Azotobacter salinestris: one gene and its partner. The protein of the gene in region 1 binds, or shares a complex with, the protein of each later gene. Links are inferred from orthologs where the notes say so. Each region holds a gene or a part of one and is shown in the gene's direction. Other genes may lie near its edges.

Region 1 (7,425 bases):
AGCGTGGGGCGAAAACCGTAGGGTGGAAAACTCGCGCAGCGATTTTCCACCATGGCCCTGCTCGATGGTGGGAAATGCCTTCGGCAGTTTCCCACCCTACGCACTGCCACCCACGGAGGACCGATGATCGAATTCAAGCTGCCCTCCCTCGGCGCCGACATGGACGAGGGCACCCTGCTCGAGTGGCGGATCGCCCCGGGCGATGCGCTCAGGCGCGGCCAGGTGGTCGCCGTGGTCGACACCGCCAAGGCGGCGGTGGACGTGGAGTGCTGGCAGGACGGCAACGTGCTCGACCTGCTGATCCAGCCCGGCGACAAGGTACCGGTGGGCACGCCCATCGCCCTCCTGCTGGAGCCGGGAGAGTCCGCGGAGACGGCGCCCGTGCCGACTGCCGCCGTTCCGGCCGCCGTGCCGACCGGGCGGCCGCGGATTTCGCCGGCCGCCCGCAAGCGCGCCGCCGAGCTGGGCATCGACGCCAGCGTTCTGTCCGGCACGGGGCCGCAGGGCGCCGTGACCCTGGAGGACGTCGAGGCCGCCGCCAGGCAGGCCGCGCCCGTCGACCGCCAGGCCGCCATGCGCCAGGCCATCGGCGCGGCGATGAGCCGTTCCAAGCGCGAGATTCCCCATTACTACCTGGGCGAGACCATCCCCCTGGGCGCTGTCATGGCCTGGCTTGCCACGCACAACGCCGAGCTGGCGCCGGAGCGGCGCCTGCTGCCCGGCGTGCTGCTGCTCAAGGCCATCGCCCTGGCCCTGCGCGACTACCCACAGCTCAACGGTTTCTGGCAGGGCGGCGCTTTCCACCCGGCCCCCGGCATTCATCTGGGCGTGGCCGTCGCCCTGCGCCAGGGCGGGCTGATCGCCCCGGCGCTGCACGACGTCGCCGACAAGCCGCTGGCCCAGCTGATGGACGAGCTGGGCGATCTGGTACAGCGCGCGCGCAGCCATTCGCTGCGCAGCTCGGAGCTCGCCGACGCCAGCCTGACCGTCACCCAGCTCGGCGACCAGGGCGTGGACAGCGTGTTCGGCGTGATCTACCCGCCGCAGGTGGCGCTGGTCGGCGTCGGCCGCATCGCCGAACGGCCCTGGGTGGAGGCGGGCCGGTTGTGCGCGATGCCCACTGCCCACTTCAGCCTGGCCGCCGACCACCGCGCCAGCGACGGCCACTACGGCGCGCGCTTTCTCGCCGAGATCCGCCGCCTGCTGCAAGCCCCGGACAGCCTGTGAGGATTCGAAGATGGACGAAGCACAGATCCGCCGGCAGGTGCTCGAAGCCCTGCAGGGCATCGCCCCGGAAGTCGATCCTGCCACCCTGCGCGGCGAGCGTCCGCTGCGCGACGAGGTGGACCTCGACTCGATGGACTGGCTGCGCTTTCTCGCCGCCCTGCACCAGCGCCTCGGGGTGAGCATCCCTGAGGCCGACTACCAGCGCCTGGGCAGCCTGGATGCGCTGCTGGCCTATCTGGCACAGCGGCTGGAGGGCTGAGCGGCGGGGGCCGATCCCCCCGCGCGGATCGCGGCCATGGCGGTCGATGACCGGTCCGGCCGCATCCCGGACGCTCGCCTATAGTCAGGCAGATCGCTATCTGCAGGAGAGCGCCATGAACCTCTCGCAATTCCGCCAGCGCGGTCCCTTCGAATGGGAACTGCCGGCCCGTGGGGCGATGCGTGTGCCGGGGGTGATCTTCGCCTCGCAAGAACTCGTCGAGGCGATGGACGACAAGGTCGGCGAACAGATCGCCAACGTCGCCAGCCTGCCGGGCATCGTCGAGGCCGCCTACGCCATGCCCGATGCGCACTGGGGCTATGGCTTCCCGATCGGCGGGGTGGCGGCCTTCGATGCCGAGGAGGGCGGGGTGGTGTCGGCCGGCGGAGTGGGCTTCGACATCTCCTGCGGGGTGCGCAGCCTGCATACCGGGCTCACGCTGGCCGACGTGGAGGCGGCCAAGCCGCGCCTGGCCGATGTGCTCTACCGGCACATTCCGGCCGGGCTCGGCAGCACCGGGGCGCTGCGCCTGTCGGCCCGGGAGATGAACGCCATGCTGCGCGGCGGCGCGAAGTGGGCGGTCGAGGAGGGCTTCGGCGGCGAGGCGGATCTGGCGCGCATCGAGGAGTCCGGCTGCATGGCCGGCGCCGATCCTTCCGCCGTCTCGGAGCAGGCGAAGAAGCGCCAGCGCGACGAGATGGGCACCCTCGGCTCGGGCAACCACTATCTGGAGGTGCAGGTGGTCGACGAATTGTTCGATGTCCGGGCGGCCCGGGCCTATGGCCTGGCCGAGGGCGACGTGCTGGCGACCATCCACTGCGGCTCGCGGGGCATGGGCCACCAGATCGGCACCGACTACCTGCGCGCCATGGTGATCGCCGCGTCCCAGGCCGGCATCGCCCTGCCGGACCGCGAGCTGGCCTGCGCGCCGCTGAAGTCCGAGCTCGGCCAGCGTTACCTCGGCGCCATGCGCGCGGCGATCAACTGCGCGCTGGCCAACCGGCAGATCCTCACCCACCTGACCCGGCAGGCCTTCGCCGAGGTGTTCCCCGGCATCCATCTGCCGCTGCTCTACGACGTGTCGCACAACACCTGCAAGGAGGAGCGCCATGTCCTCGGCGGACAGCACCGGCGGCTGTTCGTCCACCGCAAGGGGGCGACCCGCGCCTTCGCCGCCGGGCACGCCGAGCTGCCGGCGGAGTACCGCCAGGTCGGCCAGCCGGTGCTGATCGGCGGCAGCATGGGTACCTTCTCCTGGGTTCTCGCCGGCTCAGCGGGCACCGGGGAGCGCGCCTTCGCCTCGGCCTGCCACGGCGCCGGCCGCGCCATGAGCCGCCACGAGGCGCTGCGCCGCTGGCAGGGCCGCTCGGTGGTGGACGAGCTGGCCTCCCGCGGCATCCTGATCCGCAGCCCGAGCCTGCGCGGCGTGGCCGAGGAGGCGCCGCTGGCCTACAAGGACGTCGGCGCAGTGGTCGAGGCGGCCGAGCAGGCAGGGTTGGCAGTGCGGGTGGCGCGGCTGCGGCCTGTGGTGTGCGTCAAGGGCTAGGGTCTGTTGACGTTTTGGCGTGAGCCGCGTTGCCGCGTCAAATGACACCAGGCCGGGCCGCGTTCGGCAAGGCGCGGGCCGCCGTCGCGGCCTACGGCAAAGCATCAACAGACCCTAGGCGTCAGGAACCGACCAGCCAGGCCCCGGCGGGAAGCTCGCGCTTCAGCGTCCGGCAGTCGCCCGGCGGCGGCTGGTGGCCCGGCGGACGGTCGGGAAACCAGATGCGGCACTGCCCCGGCGGCGGCCAGTGGCTGGCCGGGACCTGCGAGGCGTTCTGGCCATCGACCGGGCCGAGGGCGGCTTGCTGCTCATCGGGCCGGGACCACTGCAGGCGGGCTTCCCCGCGGTTCTGTCCGGTCGCGGCGGAGGGCAGCGGGGCTTGGCTGGATGCCGTGCAGCGCGCCTGCACCTGCTCCAGCCGTTCGCGCAGGGCGGCGATCTCGCTTTCGGCTTGCCGGCGTCGCTCGGTTTCTTCGTCGAGCCGCTGCTGCAGGGCCGCTGGCTGGCCGTCGCTGACCGGCGAATTGCGTTGCTGGCCGGCGGCCTGCCGGGCCGCCGCGATCAGCCAGACGTTGCGCACGCGCAGGGCGTCGTTGTCGCCGATCAGGGTGTTGGACTTGGCGGCCAGGGACTCGGCTTCCTGATGGTGGCCCTGGTGCAGGCGGGTCTGTCCCAGGTAGTGCCAGAGGATGGCGTTGTTCGGCTCGATGCGCAGGGCCCGTTCCAGGGCGGAGGCGGCCTGGTCGGGGCGGCCGGCGCTGAACTCCTCGATGGCGCTTTTCAGCAGGGAGACCACGGCCTGATTCTCCTGCGTGGCCGCATTGGCGGGCAGGGCCGAGCCGAGCGCGCAGAGCAGCAGGGCCGTCCGCAGGCCGGAAAGCCCGAAGGATGTCTTCATCATGTCGGTGAGCTGTCGTCCCGGTTTCAGTGATCTTCCCGCCAGTGCTCCCCGGCATGCTTGTGCCGTTCCCGGTGCATTTCTTCGGCGTGCTTGTGCTGCTCCCGATGCATTTCCCCGGCATGCTTGCGGTGTTCCCGCTGAGCCTCCATCTCGGCTTTTCGGTACTCCCGGTGCATTTCCTGATGGTGTTTCTCGGCCTCGTGGCGACCCTGGCCGTACGAGTCGGCGAAGGCTGCGGGCGTGTTGCCGGCCAGGGCGATCAGGGCTGCCGCCAGTGTCTTGTATGGGGTCATCGGGTTGCCTGTGCAGGTGTGGAAAACGGGCGCGATCATACCGCGCCCGCTCCGCACCGGCGCTGCCGGGCCGCGCGCTCTGGTATAGTCCGGTTGCAGGCCGGTCGGGCCTGGGCTACTGTGCCCCGACAGCAAGACGAGACATTTCCGTGACATCCAGCAGCACCCTTCTGATGCGAGTCGTCAAGGCCCACGCCCGTTGGCGCTGGCGCGCCTGATCCCTTTCCTTTCCGGCCTGGCCGGACGCTTCCTTGCCACCCCGTTCCCGGCTCGCAGACGAGCCCTCCCTGACGGAACAGCGGACCGGGGCCTTTCATCCGACGCAGTGAATCAAGGGGTTACGCCTACCATGCTGCTGATGATCGATAACTACGACTCCTTCACCTACAACGTCGTCCACTATCTCAGCGAGCTGGGAGCCGAGGTCAAGGTGATCCGCAACGACGAGCTGAGCATCGCCGAGATCGAGGCCTTGGGCCCGGAACGGCTGGTGATCTCGCCCGGCCCCTGCACGCCCAGCGAGGCGGGGGTGTCGCTGGAGGCGATCCGCCATTTCGCCGGCAAGCTGCCGATCCTCGGCGTCTGCCTGGGGCACCAGAGCATCGGCCAGGCCTTCGGCGGCGATGTGGTGCGCGCGCGGGTGGCCATGCACGGCAAGACCAGCCCGGTGTTCCACCGGGACCAGGGGGTGTTCGCCGGCCTCAACAATCCGCTCACGGTGACCCGCTACCATTCGCTGGTGGTCAGGCGCGAAACCCTGCCTGAGTGCCTGGAGATCACCGCCTGGACGCAGTTCGAGGACGGCGCCGTGGACGAGATCATGGGCCTGCGCCACAAGACCCTGAACATCGAGGGCGTGCAGTTCCATCCCGAGTCCATCCTCACCGAGCAGGGCCACGAGCTGTTCGCCAATTTCCTGAAGCAGAACGGAGGCGTGCGCTGATGGACATCAAGCAAGCCCTGGCGCGGGTGGCCGAGCGTCTCGACCTGAGCACGGCGGAAATGCAGGACGTGATGCGCCAGATCATGACCGGCCAGTGCAGCGACGCGCAGATCGGCGCCTTCCTGATGGGAATGCGCATGAAGAGCGAGAGCATCGACGAGATCGTCGGCGCTGCACTGGTCATGCGCGAGCTGGCCGCGCCGGTGCGGATCGACGCCGCACACCTGGTCGACACCTGCGGCACCGGCGGCGACGGCATGAACATCTTCAACGTCTCCACCGCCGCGGCCTTCGTCGTCGCCGCGGCCGGCGGCCGGGTGGCCAAGCACGGCAACCGCGCGGTCTCCGGCAAGAGCGGCAGCGCCGATCTGCTGGAGGCCGCCGGAGTCTACCTGGAGCTGAGCCCCGAGCAGGTGGCGCGCTGCGTCGAGTCGGTCGGCGTCGGCTTCATGTTCGCGCCCGCCCACCACGGGGCGATGAAGCACGCCATCGGCCCGCGCCGTGAACTCGGCCTGCGCACGCTGTTCAACATGTTGGGTCCGATGACCAATCCGGCCGGCGTGAAGCATCAGGTGCTCGGCGTGTTCAGCCAGGCGCTGTGCCGGCCGCTGGCGGAGGTGATGGCCCGTCTGGGCAGTCTGCATGTACTGGTGGTGCATGCCCAGGACGGTCTGGACGAGATCAGCCTGGCCGCGCCGACCCACATCGCCGAGCTGCGCAACGGCCAGATCGACGAATACCTCGTCCAGCCGGAAGATTTCGGCATCAGGAGCCAGAGCCTGATCGGCCTCGATGTGGAGGGGCCGCAGGAGTCGCTGACGCTGATTCGCGATGCCCTCGGCCGGCGCAAGACCGAGAACGGTCAGAAGGCCGCCGAGATGATCGTGCTCAACGCCGGCGCCGCGCTCTATGCCTCCGACCGGGCCGGCACCCTGAAGGAGGGTGTGGCGCTGGCCCACGACGCCCTGCACACCGGGCTGGCACGCGACAAGCTGGAAGAGCTGGTATCCATCACCGCCGTCTTTCGTCAGGAGAATCAAGCGTGAGCCTGCCCACCGTTCTGGAAAAGATCATCGCGCGCAAGGTCGAGGAAGTCGCCGAGCGCAGCGCCCGTGTCCCGCTGGCCGAGGTCGAGGCGCTGGCCCGCTCCGCCAGTACCCCGCGCGGCTTCGCCGCGGCCCTGCAGGCGCAGGTCGGGCGCAAGCAGCCGGCGGTGATCGCCGAAGTCAAGAAGGCCTCGCCGAGCAAGGGCGTGTTGCGCGAGCACTTCGCCCCCGCGGAGATCGCCAGGAGCTATGAGGACGGCGGAGCGACCTGTCTGTCGGTGCTGACCGACGTGGACTTCTTCCAGGGCAGCGACGCCTATCTGCAGGAGGCCCGCGCGGCCTGCGGCCTGCCGGTGATCCGCAAGGACTTCCTCATCGACCCCTATCAGGTGGTCGAGGCCCGCGCGCTGGGTGCCGATTGCGTGCTGCTGATCGTCGCCGCGCTGGGCGATGCGCAGATGCTGGAGCTGGCCGCCACCGCCAGGGATGTCGGTCTCGACGTGCTGGTGGAGGTGCATGACGGCGCCGAGCTGGAGCGGGCACTGCAATTGGAGACGCCGCTGATCGGCATCAACAACCGCAACCTGCATACCTTCGAGGTGAGCCTGGAAACCACCCTCGACCTGCTGCCGAAGGTGCCGCGGGACCGTCTGGTGGTCACCGAGAGCGGCATTCTCAACCGCGCCGATGTCGAGCTGATGGAGGTCAGCGGCGTGTATGCCTTCCTCGTCGGCGAGGCGTTCATGCGGGCGGAGAAGCCGGGCGCCGAGCTGCGCCGGCTGTTCTTCCCGGGCTGAGGAGGCGCGGCCCGGCGTGTTGCGCGCCGGGCCGGGGAAAGGCCGTCAGCGGGTGCCGAAGACCACCATGGTCTTGCCCTTGACGTGGACCAGCCCCTGTTCCTCCAGGCTCTTCAGCACGCGGCCGACCATTTCCCGCGAGCAGCCGACGATGCGGCCGATTTCCTGGCGGGTGATCTTGATCTGCATGCCGTCGGGATGGGTCATGGCGTCGGGCTGCTTGCACAGATCGAGCAGGGTGCGCGCCACCCGTCCCGTGACGTCGAGGAAAGCCAGGTCGCCGACCTTGCGGGTGGTGTTGCGCAGGCGGTCGGCCATCTGCCGACCGAGGGCGTAGAGGATTTCCGGATCCTGCTGGGCCAGTTCGCGGAACTTCGCATAGCTGATTTCCGCCACTTCGCATTCGGTCTTGG
Region 2 (5,301 bases), 1.4 Mb from region 1 along the record:
CCTGGTCTACTTACTGCTGCCGAGAAGACCATCTATGGCCTGAACGAATACGTGTCGCTGCCCGAGATCAAGCTGGAGGTAGCGGCCAAGCTGGATACGGGGGCCGAGACGGCATCGCTCAGCGCTCGCGACATCAGTCGCTTCAAGCGCAACGGTGAGACCTGGGTACGCTTCTACCTGGCCATCGACGACAGCCATTCGCATCCCATCGAACGGCCTCTGGCTCGGGTCAGCAAGATCAAGCGCCGCTCCGGCGACTACGACCCGACGGAAAGCAAGTCCTACACGGCTCGCCCCGTGGTCGAGCTGGACTTCTGCATGGGCGATACCCTGCGCACCATCGAGGTAAACCTGACCGATCGGAGCGCATTCCAATACCCGCTGCTGATCGGCTCCGACGCACTCGCGCGCTTCGGTGCCCTGGTCGACCCGAGCCTTAAATACGCAGCCGGCAAGCCCGGTTGCGCCACCGTCGCAAACTCCGCCGAGTAATACGCATGCGCGCTCTCAACCTGCATCTGAAAATACTGATTGTCCTGCTGGTGTCGGTCGGGGTTCTGGTCACGGCCTATCAGATCTTCGTCCTCGGCATTCCAGTGACCGAAGACGAGACCGACGACCTGTGGAACATCGACGCGCGCGTCGAATTTCAGGCCAACCCCCGCGAGCCGGTGAAAGTGCAGATGTTCGCTCCGCCGCTCAACCAGAACTATGTCAGCCTCAATGAAAGCTTCATCTCCAACAACTATGGCGTGAGCGTCAATCAGGTCGACAACAACCGCCGGGTGACCTGGTCGGCACGACGCACCAGCGGCAAGCAGACCCTCTACTATCGTCTGGCGCTGACCAAGCGCTATACCGGCGACCTGCCCAAGCCCAAGGGCCCGGTATTCCGCGACAGCATCCCGCTGGAGGGCGCCGAGAAGATCGCCGCCGAAGCCCTGCTGGCTCCCATCCGCGAGCATTCGGCCGATGTCGAGACTTTCATCGGCGAGACCATCAAGCGGGTGAACAACCTCAACGACGACAACGTCAAGCTGCTCACCGCCGGCAACACCTCGACTCCGAACCGGGTGCGCATCGTCGAACTCCTGCTGTCCTTCGCCCATGTCCCCATGGAGCGCGTGCACACCCTGCGCCTGATCACCGACCAGGCAGTCAGTCCTGAACTCTGGATTCGCAGCTTCAACGGCGAGAAGTGGCTGTACTTCAACCCCGACACCGGCGAACAGGGACTGCCGGCCGACCGCCTGATCTGGTGGACCGGCGACGAGCCGCTGATCAGTGTGGACGGAGGCAAGCAGGCCAAGGTCAGTTTCACCCTGAACAACAGTGAACTGAACGCCATCGGCCTGGCCAAGATGACCGACCAGAACACCGATGCCGACTTCCTGGAATACACGCTGTACGGCCTGCCCCTGGAAACCCAGCAGACCTATCAGATCATGATCATGATTCCAATCGGCGTGCTGGTGATCCTGGTCCTGCGCAACCTGATCGGCATCCAGACCCTCGGTACCTTCACGCCGGTCCTGATCGCCCTGGCCTTCCGCGAAACCCAGGTGGGCTTCGGCATCATTCTCTTCACCCTGATCACCGCGCTGGGCCTGTCGCTGCGCTCCTACCTGGAGCACCTCAAGCTGCAGATGCTGCCGCGCCTGTCGGTGGTGCTGACCTTCGTGGTAGTGCTGATCGCCGTCATCAGCCTGCTCAGCCACAAGCTCGGCCTCGAGCGTGGTCTGTCCGTGTCCCTGTTCCCGATGGTGATCCTGACCATGACCATCGAGCGCCTGTCGATCACTTGGGAAGAGCGCGGCGGTGGCCATGCCTTCAAGGTCGCCCTGGGTACCATCATCGCCGCCTCGCTGGCCCACCTGCTGATGAACATTCCGGAACTGACCTACTTCATCTTCACCTTCCCGACGGTACTGCTGATCCTGGTGGGCTTCATGCTGGCGATGGGTCGCTACCGCGGCTACCGCCTGACCGAGCTGTTCCGCTTCAAGGCCTTCCTGAAGGAATGAGACATGATCAACCTGTGGAAGAGATGGAAGGCCCTGGAAGCCAGGGGCATCATGGGCATCAATCGACGCAATGCGGACTACGTGCTGAAATACAACAAGCGCAGCCTGTATCCCATTGTCGACGACAAGATCATCACCAAGCAGCGCGCCATCGAGGCAGGCATCCATGTACCGGAGCTTTACGGGATCATCGAGACCGAGAAGGAGATCGAGAAGCTCGAGCAGATCATCGGCGAGCACAGCGACTTCGTGATCAAGCCGGCCCAGGGGGCCGGCGGCGACGGTATCATGGTCATCGCCGACCGCTTCGAGGGCCGCTACAAGACGGTGTCCGGCAAGATCGTCACCCACGATGAGCTCGAGCACCATATTTCCAGCATCCTCACCGGCCTCTATTCCCTCGGCGGGCATCGGGACCGGGCGCTGATCGAATACCGTGTCAAGCCCGATCCGATCTTCAAGAGCATCAGTTACGAGGGCGTACCGGACATCCGCATCATCGTGCTGATGGGCTATCCGGTGATGGCCATGCTGCGCCTGCCGACCCGCCAGTCCAGCGGCAAGGCCAATCTGCACCAGGGCGCCATCGGCGTCGGCGTCGACCTGGCCACCGGCATCACCCTGCGCGGCACCTGGCTGAACAACAAGATCGCCAAGCACCCGGACACCACCAATCCGGTCGACGGCGTGCAACTGCCCGACTGGGACGGCTTCATGAGGCTGGCGGCCGGCTGCTACGAACTCTGCGGTCTCGGCTACATCGGGGTCGACATGGTGCTGGACGAAACCAAGGGCCCCTTGATCCTCGAACTCAATGCCCGCCCGGGACTGAATATCCAGATCGCCAACGACTGTGGCCTGGCCCTGCGCACCCACAAGATCGAAGCTCATCTGGCCGAGCTGAAGGAGCGCGGCCTCCAGGAGACCCCGGCCGAGCGCGTGCGCTTCTCCCAGGAGCTGTTCGGCCACGTTCCCAGCGCAGCCATCTGACTGCTCCTCCGCCCCCTCGGGGGCGGATTGCTCTCCAGTCGGCACTCCAGAGCATCCGACGCTACAATCAGGCCTCGCCACAACCGACGCATCCGCATGCCCAGTTGCCGTACCCACGTCCTCCCTTATAGTGCCGACCCAACCCGCTATTTCGAGAGGATCCGCCAGGCACCCGGCGCCGTACTGTTCGATAGCGGCCAGCCGGCATCGCAGCGTGGCCGTTACGACCTGTTCAGTGCCTGGCCCCTGGCCTGCTTCAGTCCCGCCCCCGGCGAAACCGGCAGCGATTTTCTCCAGCGATTGCGTCAGGCCTCATCGAGCCTGGGTCATGCAGAAGCGCATGGACTTCCTTTCGCTGGCGGCCTGATGGGCTACCTGTCCTACGATTTCGCCCGTCGTCTCGAGCGTCTGCCCGACACGGCTTGCGATGACCTCGGCCTCCCCGACGCCCAGGTCGGCCTGTATGCCTGGGCAGTGATCACCGACCACCAGGCGCAAACGACCGCCCTCGTCTGCCATCCCAGCCTGGACACCAATGAATGCGAGCGTCTGAAACAACTGTTCTCTGCTCCGGCGGCAGCCCGGAATACGGCATTCCAGCTCGAGGCGGACTTCATGCCGGATCTGACTGCCAATGGCTATCGCCTGGCCATCGAGCGCATTCTCGCCTACATCCAGGCAGGCGACTGTTACCAGGTGAACTTCGCCCAGCGCTTCCAGGCACCCTTTCAGGGCGACCCCTGGACGGCCTACCAGGCTTTGCGCCGGGCCTGTCCGACCCCCTTCGCCGGATATCAGTCCCTGAATGACGGCGACGCCATTCTCAGCCTCTCGCCGGAGCGCTTTCTGCGCGTCACAGAGCGACAGGTGGAAACCCGTCCGATCAAGGGCACCCGCCCACGCGGCCGCAGCGTCGAGGAAGACAGGCTGTTAGCCGACGAACTTCAGCACAGCCCCAAGGACCGGGCCGAAAACCTGATGATTGTCGACCTGCTGCGCAACGACCTGAGCCGTAGCTGCCGCCCCGGCTCGGTGTGCGTTCCCCAACTGTTCGCCCTGGAGAGCTATCCGAACGTGCACCATCTGGTCAGTTGCGTCAGGGGTGAGCTGGCTCCGGGGAAGGATGCCCTGGACCTGCTCGCCGGCAGCTTTCCGGGCGGCTCCATCACCGGCGCACCGAAGATCCGCTCCATGCAGATCATCGAGGAGCTGGAAGGCAGGCGCCGCTCCATCTACTGCGGCTCGCTGTTCTACCTTGATGTGCGCGGCGAGCTGGACAGCTCGATCGCCATCCGCACCCTGCTGGCCCGCCATGGGCGAATCACCTGCTGGGGCGGTGGCGGCATCGTCGCCGACTCCGACTGGCAAGCGGAGTACCAGGAGTCCATCACCAAGGTACGCACCCTGCTGGATACTCTTCGCATGCTCTAGCCAGCCCTTCATAACGAAAATGAATCCATCGACAGGGATCGATTATTTAGGGAAGGAAACTTCCTTTGCTAGCATGCGCGACGCACAATTCCCAGCCGCTCATGACACCTAGGAAAATCGCCCGATGAAGCAAGCTGTTAACCTCGCCGAACTGGCCGCTGCCTGTGCCGGCAAATCGCCCCAGGAAATCCTGCAGGTCGCCTTCGATCATTTCGGCGACGATCTGTGGATTTCCTTCAGTGGCGCCGAAGACATCGTGTTGGTCGACATGGCCTGGAAGCTCAACAAGAACGTCAAGGTCTTCACCCTGGATACCGGCCGTCTGCATCCTGAAACCTACCGGTTCATCGAGCAGGTGCGCGAGCACTATGGCATGGCCATCGAGGTGCTTTCACCCGATGCCCGCCTCCTCGAACCGCTGGTCAGGGAAAAAGGACTGTTCAGCTTCTACAAGGATGGTCACGGCGAATGTTGCGGTATCCGCAAGATCGAACCGCTCAAGCGCAAACTCGCCACCGTCAGCGCCTGGGCCACCGGCCAGCGTCGTGATCAGAGTCCCGGGACTCGCAGCCAAGTGGCCGCGTTCGAGATGGATGGCGCCTTCTCCACGCCGGATAGGCCGCTGTACAAGTTCAATCCACTGGCACAGATGAGCAGCGAGGAAGTCTGGGGCTATATCCGCATGCTGGAAATTCCCTACAACCCGCTGCACGAGCGAGGCTACATCAGCATCGGCTGCGAACCCTGCACCCGACCGGTACTCCCCAACCAGCACGAGCGCGAAGGTCGCTGGTGGTGGGAAGAGGCCACCCACAAGGAATGCGGCCTGCATGCCGGCAACCTGGTCGGCAAGAGC

What was found.
Region 2: the proteins of GCU53_RS15660 (region 1) and pabB are in contact, whole or in part, in a solved structure (PDB 8RP0), measured with the Escherichia coli proteins. The link is inferred for Azotobacter salinestris from one-to-one orthologs.

What each region holds. Positions count from the first base shown.
Region 1 is NZ_CP045302.1:3,371,756-3,379,180, forward strand. Bases 3,452-6,372 are described here. They hold GCU53_RS15660 (aminodeoxychorismate/anthranilate synthase component II), read left to right. Parts: upstream 3,452-4,575; coding sequence 4,576-5,169; downstream 5,170-6,372. Other genes in these bases: GCU53_RS15650 (tetratricopeptide repeat protein), read right to left, coding at 3,452-3,933; GCU53_RS15655 (hypothetical protein), read right to left, coding at 3,957-4,265; trpD (anthranilate phosphoribosyltransferase), read left to right, coding at 5,169-6,215; trpC (indole-3-glycerol phosphate synthase TrpC), read left to right, coding at 6,212-6,372. Outside these bases: GCU53_RS15635 (dihydrolipoamide acetyltransferase family protein), read left to right, coding at 124-1,227; GCU53_RS15640 (acyl carrier protein), read left to right, coding at 1,238-1,486; GCU53_RS15645 (RtcB family protein), read left to right, coding at 1,602-3,032; more of GCU53_RS15650, read right to left, coding at 3,154-3,451; more of trpC, read left to right, coding at 6,373-7,012; cAMP-activated global transcriptional regulator CRP, read right to left, coding at 7,058-7,425. UniProt on the Escherichia coli protein: Part of a heterodimeric complex that catalyzes the two-step biosynthesis of 4-amino-4-deoxychorismate (ADC), a precursor of p-aminobenzoate (PABA) and tetrahydrofolate.
Region 2 is NZ_CP045302.1:4,743,256-4,748,556, reverse strand. Bases 2,469-5,277 are described here. They hold pabB (aminodeoxychorismate synthase component I), read left to right. Parts: upstream 2,469-3,110; coding sequence 3,111-4,445; downstream 4,446-5,277. Other genes in these bases: GCU53_RS22480 (phosphoadenylyl-sulfate reductase), read left to right, coding at 4,570-5,277; GCU53_RS22490 (alpha-L-glutamate ligase-like protein), read left to right, coding at 2,469-3,014. Also shown: retropepsin-like aspartic peptidase RloA, read left to right, coding at 1-492; osmotic stress tolerance membrane protein RloB, read left to right, coding at 498-2,024; more of GCU53_RS22490, read left to right, coding at 2,028-2,468; more of GCU53_RS22480, read left to right, coding at 5,278-5,301. UniProt on the Escherichia coli protein: Part of a heterodimeric complex that catalyzes the two-step biosynthesis of 4-amino-4-deoxychorismate (ADC), a precursor of p-aminobenzoate (PABA) and tetrahydrofolate.